Regions from separate parts of the Kitasatospora sp. NPDC022785 genome, predicted to be linked through region 3. Evidence: riboswitches for the same ligand, from Rfam matches in the RefSeq annotation. Region 3 holds a riboswitch; each other region holds the start of a gene.
What was found. Region 3 has a riboswitch for cobalamin ahead of ACZ3YO_RS04070 ((2Fe-2S) ferredoxin domain-containing protein). Riboswitches for the same ligand answer to the same signal wherever they lie in the genome.
Positions count from the first base shown of each region.

Region 1: linked by a shared signal. The riboswitch ahead of ACZ3YO_RS08935 (ribonucleoside-diphosphate reductase subunit alpha) and the one ahead of ACZ3YO_RS04070 ((2Fe-2S) ferredoxin domain-containing protein) in region 3 are both predicted to bind cobalamin.
Region 2: linked by a shared signal. The riboswitch ahead of ACZ3YO_RS00475 (prenyltransferase/squalene oxidase repeat-containing protein) and the one ahead of ACZ3YO_RS04070 ((2Fe-2S) ferredoxin domain-containing protein) in region 3 are both predicted to bind cobalamin.
Region 4: linked by a shared signal. The riboswitch ahead of ACZ3YO_RS22980 (peptidase) and the one ahead of ACZ3YO_RS04070 ((2Fe-2S) ferredoxin domain-containing protein) in region 3 are both predicted to bind cobalamin.

Region 1 is NZ_JBVHHB010000004.1:257,239-259,429, reverse strand. It holds gene ACZ3YO_RS08935 (ribonucleoside-diphosphate reductase subunit alpha) at 1-1,387, opposite strand, end outside; cobalamin riboswitch at 1,577-1,704, opposite strand; gene ACZ3YO_RS08930 (ArnT family glycosyltransferase) at 1,781-2,191, opposite strand, start outside.
Region 2 is NZ_JBVHHB010000001.1:106,686-108,876, reverse strand. It holds gene ACZ3YO_RS00480 (TetR family transcriptional regulator) at 107-769, shown strand; cobalamin riboswitch at 931-1,051, shown strand; gene ACZ3YO_RS00475 (prenyltransferase/squalene oxidase repeat-containing protein) at 1,140-2,191, shown strand, end outside.
Region 3 is NZ_JBVHHB010000002.1:187,062-189,252, reverse strand. It holds gene ACZ3YO_RS04085 (CbtA family protein) at 1-80, opposite strand, end outside; gene ACZ3YO_RS04080 (CbtB domain-containing protein) at 98-313, opposite strand; gene ACZ3YO_RS04075 (histidine phosphatase family protein) at 632-1,195, shown strand; cobalamin riboswitch at 1,249-1,419, shown strand; gene ACZ3YO_RS04070 ((2Fe-2S) ferredoxin domain-containing protein) at 1,452-1,883, shown strand.
Region 4 is NZ_JBVHHB010000015.1:91,743-93,933, forward strand. It holds gene metE (5-methyltetrahydropteroyltriglutamate--homocysteine S-methyltransferase) at 1-736, shown strand, start outside; cobalamin riboswitch at 1,048-1,167, shown strand; gene ACZ3YO_RS22980 (peptidase) at 1,264-2,191, shown strand, end outside.

The sequences.
Region 1 (2,191 bases), on a different contig from region 3:
CGCCGGGGGCGACGTGGGCGCCGAGGTTGACCGAGCCGAGGTTGCAGACGGCGGTCTCGGAGTCGTCCGTGACCTCCAGGATCTCGGTGCAGAGGTTGGAGGAGTGCACGGTGCGGCCGGGCAGCGCGGTCTGGTTGGCGGCGCGGTTGGAGGCGTCCTTGAAGGTCATCCAGCCGTTGCCGGTCTGCGCCAGGGTGCGCATCATCCGGGCGTAGAGGGTCTGCGCGGGGATGGTGCGGACGGCCTTGCCGGCCAGCTCGGCCTTGCGGTACGCCTCGTCGAAGTCGGCGCCCCAGAGGTCGACCAGCTCGGGCACGTCGGCCGGGGAGAACAGCGACCAGTCCTCGTTGGCGTTGACCCGGCGCATGAACTCGTCCGGGATCCAGTGCGCCAGGTTGAGGTTGTGGGTGCGCCGCGCCTCCTCGCCAGTGTTGTCGCGAAGCTCCAGGAACTCCTCGATGTCCGCGTGCCAGGTCTCCAGGTAGACGCAGGCCGCGCCCTTGCGGCGGCCGCCCTGGTTGACGGCGGCGACCGAGGAGTCGAGGGTGCGCAGGAACGGGACGATGCCGTTGGACTTGCCGTTGGTGCCCCGGATCAGGCTGCCGCGCGAACGGATCCGCGAGTAGGAGAGGCCGATGCCGCCGGCGTGCTTGGAGAGACGGGCGATCTGCGCGTACCGGGAGTAGATCGAGTCCAGGTTGTCCAGCGGCGAGTCGAGCAGGTAGCAGCTCGACATCTGCGGGTGCCGGGTGCCGGAGTTGAAGAGGGTCGGCGAGGAGGTCAGGTACTCCAGCCGGCTCATCAGGCCGTACAGCTCCGCGACCTCGCGCACCGACTGCTCGTTGTCGCCGACCGCCAGGCCGCAGGCGACGCGGAGCAGGAAGTGCTGCGGGGTCTCGACGACCTTGCGGGTGATCGGGTGGCGCAGCAGGTAGCGGGACTGCACGGTGCGCAGGCCGAAGTACTCGAAGCGGTCGTCGCCCCGGGCGTCGATCAGTGCGTCGAGGGCGCTGGCGTGCTTGGCGACGAAGCCGGCGGTGACGTCGCCGATCAGGCCCTCGGCGTGGCCGACGGCGATCGAGGCGGAGAAGGAGACCGAGCCCTGGGAGACCGCCTCGTCGACGATCTCCAGCGCGAGCAGGCGGGCCGCCAGCTTCGAGTACTGGGGGTCCTCGGCGATCATCGACGCTGCGGCGTCCACGGCCAGCCCGCGCAGCTCGGCGAAGTCCGAGCCGGCGTGGCGGCCGCGCAGCGCGGCGGCGGCGACATGGCCGGGGTCCACCTGGGGAAGGTCGACGCTGCGGTCGGTCAGCAGCCGGAGCAGCGCACCGCCGGGGTCGGAGACCGTCGGGTCGACGGGGGCTGAGCTGGACCCCTGGGCGGGCAGGGTGACTGAGGCAGCGGTGGTCAAGGCGCTCTCTCCTGGCGGCGATCGGCGGCTGTTGATCGGGGGCACCGGGCCGTTGGGGCAGGGGAGCACGGCGCGACGGCCGGACGGCGTCGCGCGACGGTGTCATCCCCGGCCCGCCCGCGAGGCCCGGAAGTACTTCGTGTGCTGGAGGCCTCTGCGGGGAGGCCGGGCGGCACGCCGTCGGCAGGTACTCGGACTCGCGGGCTCTGGTCGGAGCCGCCCGCACACCGCTGCGGGGCAGTCCCGGATTCGCACCGGGTTCCCCTGCGTCGACAGCAGGGATGAGCATACATCTAGTGGCGGTCGAGTATCGCGGCACCATATGTAGTAGCCGGTGTGTCGCGGGGCGTGGCCCGGCGCCCCGGGCTCTCAGTGCAGGAGGAACACTCTGTACGTGCCGGAATCACCGGTCGGGGAGCTGAACTGTGCGATCAGTCGGTAGCGTCCGGCGGCCCTGACGGCCTCGGTGATGGCCCGGTCCGTGGCGGTGGGCGCGGTGCTGTCGAGGACGACCACGGTGAACCAGCCGTTGCGGACGGCGGTGACCGTGCCGTCGTCCCCGTGGTGCACCACGCCGGCCGGGTCCCGGTAGTCCGTCCCCTTGCGGGCCGAGACCCACTGCTCGGGCTTGCTGACGCTGCCCAGGTAGTACTCCGGCAGCCCGTCGACCTCGGTGAGGTAGCGGCCCTGCGGGGTGGCGTGCAGGCGCAGCACGCCGAGCAGCCGGCCGGAGTCGGGCCCGTCCTGGTACCGCAGCGCCGACTGCTCCAGCCCGAGGGC
Region 2 (2,191 bases), on a different contig from region 3:
CGGACCAGCTCCGCCGGACCGGCCGGACGGACCTGCTCCGGAACCGTTCCGGACATGCTCCGGCACTTCAGGAGCACCCCGCCACTCTCGCGCACCGGGAGCACCCTTGCCGTCGCCCGCCGCACCACACCCTGCGCCGCCCGCCGCGGCGCACCCCGCGCCGCGCTCCGCACCGACCCCCGCACCGCACCCCGACGGCCCGCCGCTGACCGCCCGGCAGGCCGAACGGCGGCGGCGGATCCTGCGCTCCGCGACCGCGCTGGCGGCCCGCGGCGGGTACGACGCGGTGCAGATGCGGGAGGTCGCGGAGGGCGGGCAGGTCGCGCTCGGCACCCTGTACCGGTACTTCCCGTCGAAGGTACATCTGCTGGTCGCGGTCATGCTGGAGCAGTTGCAGAGCCTCCAGGAGCACGTCCGGCGGCACCCTCCGGCCGAGCTCGAACCGGCCCCGCGGGTCGCCGAGACACTCACCCGCGCGTTCCACGCGCTCCAGCGCGAACCACTGCTGGCGGAGGCGATGGTCCGGGCGCTCTCCTTCGCGGACCGCTCGGTCAGCACCGAGGTGGACCTCGTGAGCACCGCCACCGGACAGCTGATCCTGGACGCGATCGGCCAGTCCGGTCCGCCCACCGAGAGCCAGCGTGCCGCCGTCCGGGTGATCGAGCACACCTGGCACTCGGCGCTGGTGTCCTGGCTCTCCGGCCGCTCCTCGATCGCCGAGGTCCGCGCCGACCTGCACACCGCCGCCCGGCTGCTCACCCTGCCGTGACGCCGGTCGGCCGCCTGCCGGCCGCCGGCTCACCGCTGCCGTGCGGCCGTTCGCCGGTGCTCGCCCCGATCGGTGGCGGTGCCCGCCGCCCAAGTGGAACCTGTTCTCGCCCGGGCCGGTTCGGCAGCCCCCGCGCGGCCGCTAGAGTCGAGCCGCAGGACAATTCCATCCCGCTTCTCCTCCGGGGAAAGCCGGTGCGAATCCGGCACTGACCCCGCAACCGTGAGCCCGGCGCTGGACGGCCGGGCGAGTCGGAATGCCCGGGGAGGGGCGAGCGGCCACACCGGGCACACCCGCGCCCGGCACCCGTCGAGGTCTACGGATCGGCCCACCCGGGCCACCACCGCTCACCGAAAGGCTCACCTCCACCATGCTCACCGCCGCCCGCCTGGGCGCCGCCGCCCTGACCGCCACGCTGCTCACCGGCGCCGCCGCCGTGCCGGCCCTCGCCGACAGCCCCTCACCCAGCGCCGCGGCCGTCCCCGAGGGCCTGTACGGCAAGGGCGACCCGACGTTCGACGGGGTGTGGCGGCAGTCGCTCGCCCTCACCGCACTGGCGGGCGCCAAGGTGACGCCCGCCGACTCCGCCGTCTCCTGGCTCACCGGCCAGCAGTGCGCGGACGGCGGCTGGCAGTCCTTCCGTGCGGACACCACGGCCGCCTGCGCCGCCGCGACCGGGGACAGCAACGCGACCGCCGTCGCCGTCCAGGCGCTGGTCGCACTCGGCGGGCACCAGGACGCCGTCGACAAGGGCGTCCAGTGGCTCAAGGCCAACCAGAACGCGGACGGCAGCTGGGCCTACAACCCCGGCAGCCCCGGCGACGCCGACTCCACCGGCCTCGCCGTCAACGCCCTGCTCGCCGCCAAGGTGGACCCGGCCGGCGTCGCCAAGGCCGGCAAGAGCGCCTTCGACGGGCTGGCGCTCTTCCAGCTCGGCTGCGCCGCCCCCGCCGACCAGCGCGGCGCCTTCGCCTACCAGCCCAAGCCGGACGGTGCGCTCGAACCGAACGCCCTCGCCACCGGCCAGGCCTCGCTGGCCGCCGTCGGCGGGAAGCTGCCGGTCACCAACACCAACCGGACCGACGCCGCGCCCAAGGCGCTCACCTGCGCGGACGGCTCCACCGGCGCGGCCGGCTCGGCGCCGACGGCCGTGCCGCGCGCCGACTCCGGCGAGGCCGCGGGCGCCTACCTCACCGCTCAGCTCGCCGCCGGCGGGCAGCACCTCACCCTCACCACCCCCGGCGCCGCCCCGACCCCCGACTACACCGCCACCGCCTGGGCCGCGCTCGGCCTGATCCAGGGCGGCCACCCGCAGCAGGCCGCCGGCGCGGTGGACTGGCTGGCCAAGGAGGGCACCACCTGGACCAAGGGCGGCACCGACGCCTCCGCCACCGCCACCCTGCTGCTCGTCGCCCAGGCCGC
Region 3 (2,191 bases):
ACGACGAGGGCGAGCAGGCCGGCCGCGAGGCCGGCGAGCATGCCGCGGACGAGCAGGGATCTGACGGTGCTGGAGTTCACTTCGGGGCTCCCCGTTCTCAGTGGCAGGGGAAGCCGAGCAGGTGGCGGCCGTCGTGCACCCATTCGTGCACGTCCTCGCCGGAGATGAGGGAGGTGGCGCCCTGTTCGGCGCCGACGAAGTAGATCAGGGCCAGCATGATGATGCCGAAGAACACGGCCCAGGGCAGGATCGCCTTGACGGGCAGGGTCAGGGGGCCGGCGGGGATGGCTGCGGGGGCAGCGGTCTGTGCCATGGCAGGGACCTCCTCGGGAACTCGCGTCCCGCTAGATGGTGCATCGACGACGGCATCGGGTCTGACTCCCTGGCGCGAACCGCCCCGTGGGGGCGGCGCACGCCTGGCTTACAGTGGCGCGACCGTGCCGGATTCTCACCGGACTTCCGTCATACCGTCGTCATATCGAGCAGAAGGTATCGGCTAGCGGCGGTTGCGCCAAGAGCGTGCGGGCGGCGCGAATCCTCCGGTCCGTCCCGGAACGCGCGCCCCAGCGCCGGGTGCACGGACCGATCGGTCGATGCCGCAGGACAGTTGGGGAAGCAGAGGAGGAGCGGCGTGACAGTACGCGTGACATTGATCTCAGCGGCGATGAGCGAGGCGATGCGGCAGGCGCGCTTCGACGACGACGGCCCGCTCGACCCGGCGGGGCTGCGGCAGGCGCGGGAGGCCGCGGGCGGCATCCGGGTCGCCGGCCAGGTCCTTGTCTCCCCGTCGGCCCGGTGCCGGGAGACCGCCGAGGCCCTCGGCCTCCCGGCCTCGGCCCCGTCCGCTCCCGGAGGGCGCGACATGGGCCGCTGGCGCGGTCGGAGCCTTGGCGAGGTGGCCGCCACGGAGCCCGGGGCGGTGGCCCGGTGGCTGGCCGATCCGGACTTCGCCCCGGAGGGCGGGGAGAGCCTGCTCGATCTCCTCGCCAGGGTCGCCACCTGGCTCGACGGCCTTGCCCCGGAGGCGGGACGGGTCGTCGTGGTCACGGAACCGGACGTCGTCCGGGCCGCGGTCCACCACGCGCTCGGCGCTCCGGCCCCGGCGTTCTGGCGGCTCGACGTGGAGCCGCTCTCCGTCACGGACCTGAGCGGACGTGCCGGCCGGTGGAACGTGCGCTTCGGGCGCTCGGCGTGAGCGAGCCCGGGTTGACGTGTTCGTACGCGATGGGGCAGGGTCGCGCACGAGATGTATGCATCCGAGACCACGGTGCGCAGGAACCCGGTGCGATTCCGGGACGGTCCCGCCACTGTGACCGGGGAGCGACCCCTTTCAGGTGACGACCACGGCCTTGCGGCCGGAAGGTCGGGGCGAGCGTCGATCCGGGAGTCAGGACACTGACCCGTGGTTTCTCCGACGGTAGGGGCGCGGAACCCCACGAGGAGGTTGGGCGATGTCACCGGTCACGGCTGCCGTCGATGTCGTGGTCTGCCGGGGCTGCTGCTGTGGCACTGTCAGGAAGCGGCCCGGCACCGATCACGAGGGTCAACTGGCCTCGCTCGCCGAGGCGGTGGCCGCCCTCCCGGCCGCGCGCCTGGTCGTCACGGACTGTCTGGGTCCCTGTGAGCAGGCCAACGTCGTGGTGGTCCGCCCCCGTGGGCGGCTCCAGGACGGTCGGCGTGCCCGGCCCGTCTGGTTCGGCAACGTGACCGACGCCACCGGAACGGCCGAGCTCTGCGCGTGGATAGGGGAGATCGGCCGTACCGCCGGGCAGGTGTCGCCGGAGGGCCCGCTGCCCCCGCTGCTGGACTCCCTGCGCATTCCCGCGCCCGGGCCCGAGCATGTCAGGGACACGACACGACGAGCCGGCCCGTCGAAGGCCTGACCGCTGAGGCCAGCCCGTCGAAGGCCTGACCGTCGAGGTCGACGCCGAGGTCGACGCCGAGGTCGACGCCGAGGCCGGGGCAAGGCCGGGTGGGGCGGGATCGCGGTGGCGCGGCCCCGTCGGAGGGTGGTCGTTCGGGTGTTTCTGTGTCTTCGAGATCAGCCTGGGTGGAGAGCCAGTAGCTGGCTCATCATTTCAGTTTATTAGTTGCTCCCCTGCTGTCGGGGTCTCCGCATCGCCCTCTACCTGGGCGTTCTCCAGCGGACGGTGACGATGGGTCAGGTCTAGAGTCCCGGATCTATTGACAC
Region 4 (2,191 bases), on a different contig from region 3:
CGGCACCCGGTACGTGCGCCCGCCGGTCCTCGCCGGGGACATCTCGCGACCGCACCCGATGACCGTCGACTGGTTCCGCTACGCCCAGGACCTGACGGACCGTCCGGTCAAGGGCATGCTGACCGGCCCGGTCACCATGCTCGCCTGGTCCTTCGTCCGCGACGACCAGCCGCTCGCCGAGACCGCCTTCCAGGTCGCCCTCGCCCTGCGCGACGAGGTCGCCGACCTGGAGGCCGCCGGCGCCGCGGTCGTCCAGGTCGACGAGCCGGCCCTGCGCGAGACCCTGCCGCTGCGGGCCGCCGACCGCCCGGCCTACCTGGACTGGGCCACCGTCGCCTTCCGGCTCGCCACCTCCGGGGTGCGCGCCGACACCCAGATCCACACCCACATGTGCTACGCCGAGTTCGGTGACATCCTCCGCGCCATCGACGAGTTGGACGCCGACGTGATCTCGCTGGAGGCGGCCCGCTCGCACATGCAGGTCGCCGGTGAGCTGGCGGGCGCCGGCTACCCGCGCGAGGTCGGCCCGGGTGTGTGGGACATCCACTCGCCGCGGGTGCCGAGCACCGACGAGGCCGTCTCACTGCTGTGGGCCGGGCTCGCGGCGATCCCGGCCGAGCGGCTCTGGGTCAACCCCGACTGCGGCCTGAAGACCCGCGGCTGGGCCGAGACCCGCGCCTCGCTGGAGAGCCTGGTGGGCGCCGCCCGCCGCCTGCGGGGCGAGCTGGCCGGCTGACGCTCCGCGCGGGGCCGGGGGTGGGACAGGGCCGGGCGCCCTGTCCCACCCGGCGGTCGGCCGGCGGCCGGTCCGCACGGGCCGCCGACCGGACGGCCTCAACCTGATTCGGGCGGTCCGAGATTCTGGTGGATCTCCGTCGTGACCGCGGAGAAGTCCGTGGTCGTGAAAGGCAGTCAGGGGACAGGGGGAGGCCGGGTGACCGGCTGCGTGATGTCGGTCGCACCGGTGACCCGGCCCGGGCCGGGGGATGCCGTGATGTGACCCACGATCCCTTGACCCGGTCTTCCGCGCCTCGCCATGATGGGCCGTCATGTTCTGACTCCGCCGCTGGGGGAAGTCCGGTCGAATTCCGGCGCTGACCCGCAACGGTAGGCCGCCGACGGCTGTCGGCGGCGAGCCCGAGTACCCGTCGGCGGAGGTGTGTCCCCTCCTCCCGTCGTGGTCTGCGGGCCGGAGCTCCGAGGGCTGCCCGGCGCTGTGCCGACGCTCTCCGGGCCCCTGCGTCCAGGCCCGGAAAGGCCCCCATGCCCGCGCTCCGCCGCACCCTCGGTCTGCTCGCGATACCCGCGCTCGCCCTCGCCACCGCGCTCCCGGCGGCCACCGCCGCGCACGCCGCACCCGCCGCCCCGGCGTCGTCCCCGACGATCCGGCCGGACGCCGCCGCGGCCGGCTGGCTGGCCCGCCAGCTCGTCGACGGGGACCACTTCGAGTCGGTGTTCAACGGGACGGCCTACCCCGACCAGGGGCTGACGATCGACGCCGTGCTCGCCTTCGCCGCCTCCCGCAGCTCCGACGAGGCGGCCGCGAAAGCCACCGCCTGGCTGGCGAAGCCCGAGATCCTGGCCGGCTACCTCGGCGACGGCACCACCGAGGCCTACGCGGGTGCGACCGCCAAGCTGCTGCTGGCCGCCGAGGTCCGCGGCGAGAACCCGACCGCCTTCGGCGGCGTCGACCTGCCGGCCCGGCTCCGCTCGCTCCAGAGCCCGAGCGGCCGCTTCTCCGACCGCTCGCAGTGGGGGGACTACAGCAACGCCTTCGGCCAGTCGCTCGCCGTGATCGCCCTCAAGCGCACGCCCGGCGGCGCCCCGGCCGGCGCCGTCGACTTCCTCGCCGGCAGCCAGTGCGCGGACGGCGGCTTCCCGGTCGCCTTCGGCCAGGCCACCTGCACCAGCGACGCCGACGCCACCGCGCTGGCCGTCCAGGCCCTGGCCGCGACCGGCCGCACCGCCAAGGCGAACGCGGGGCTCGGCTGGCTGACGGCCCACCAGAACACCGACGGCGGCTTCGCAACCGCCGGGGCGACCGTCTCCAACGCCAACACCACCGGCCTCGCCACGCAGGCGCTGCTCTCCGGCGGCCGCTTCGGCGCCGGCCTCAAAGGCTGGAGCAGCCTGGTCAAGCTCCAGCAGGGCTGCTCGGCCGAGGCGGCCGTGCGTGGCGCCGTCGCCTACG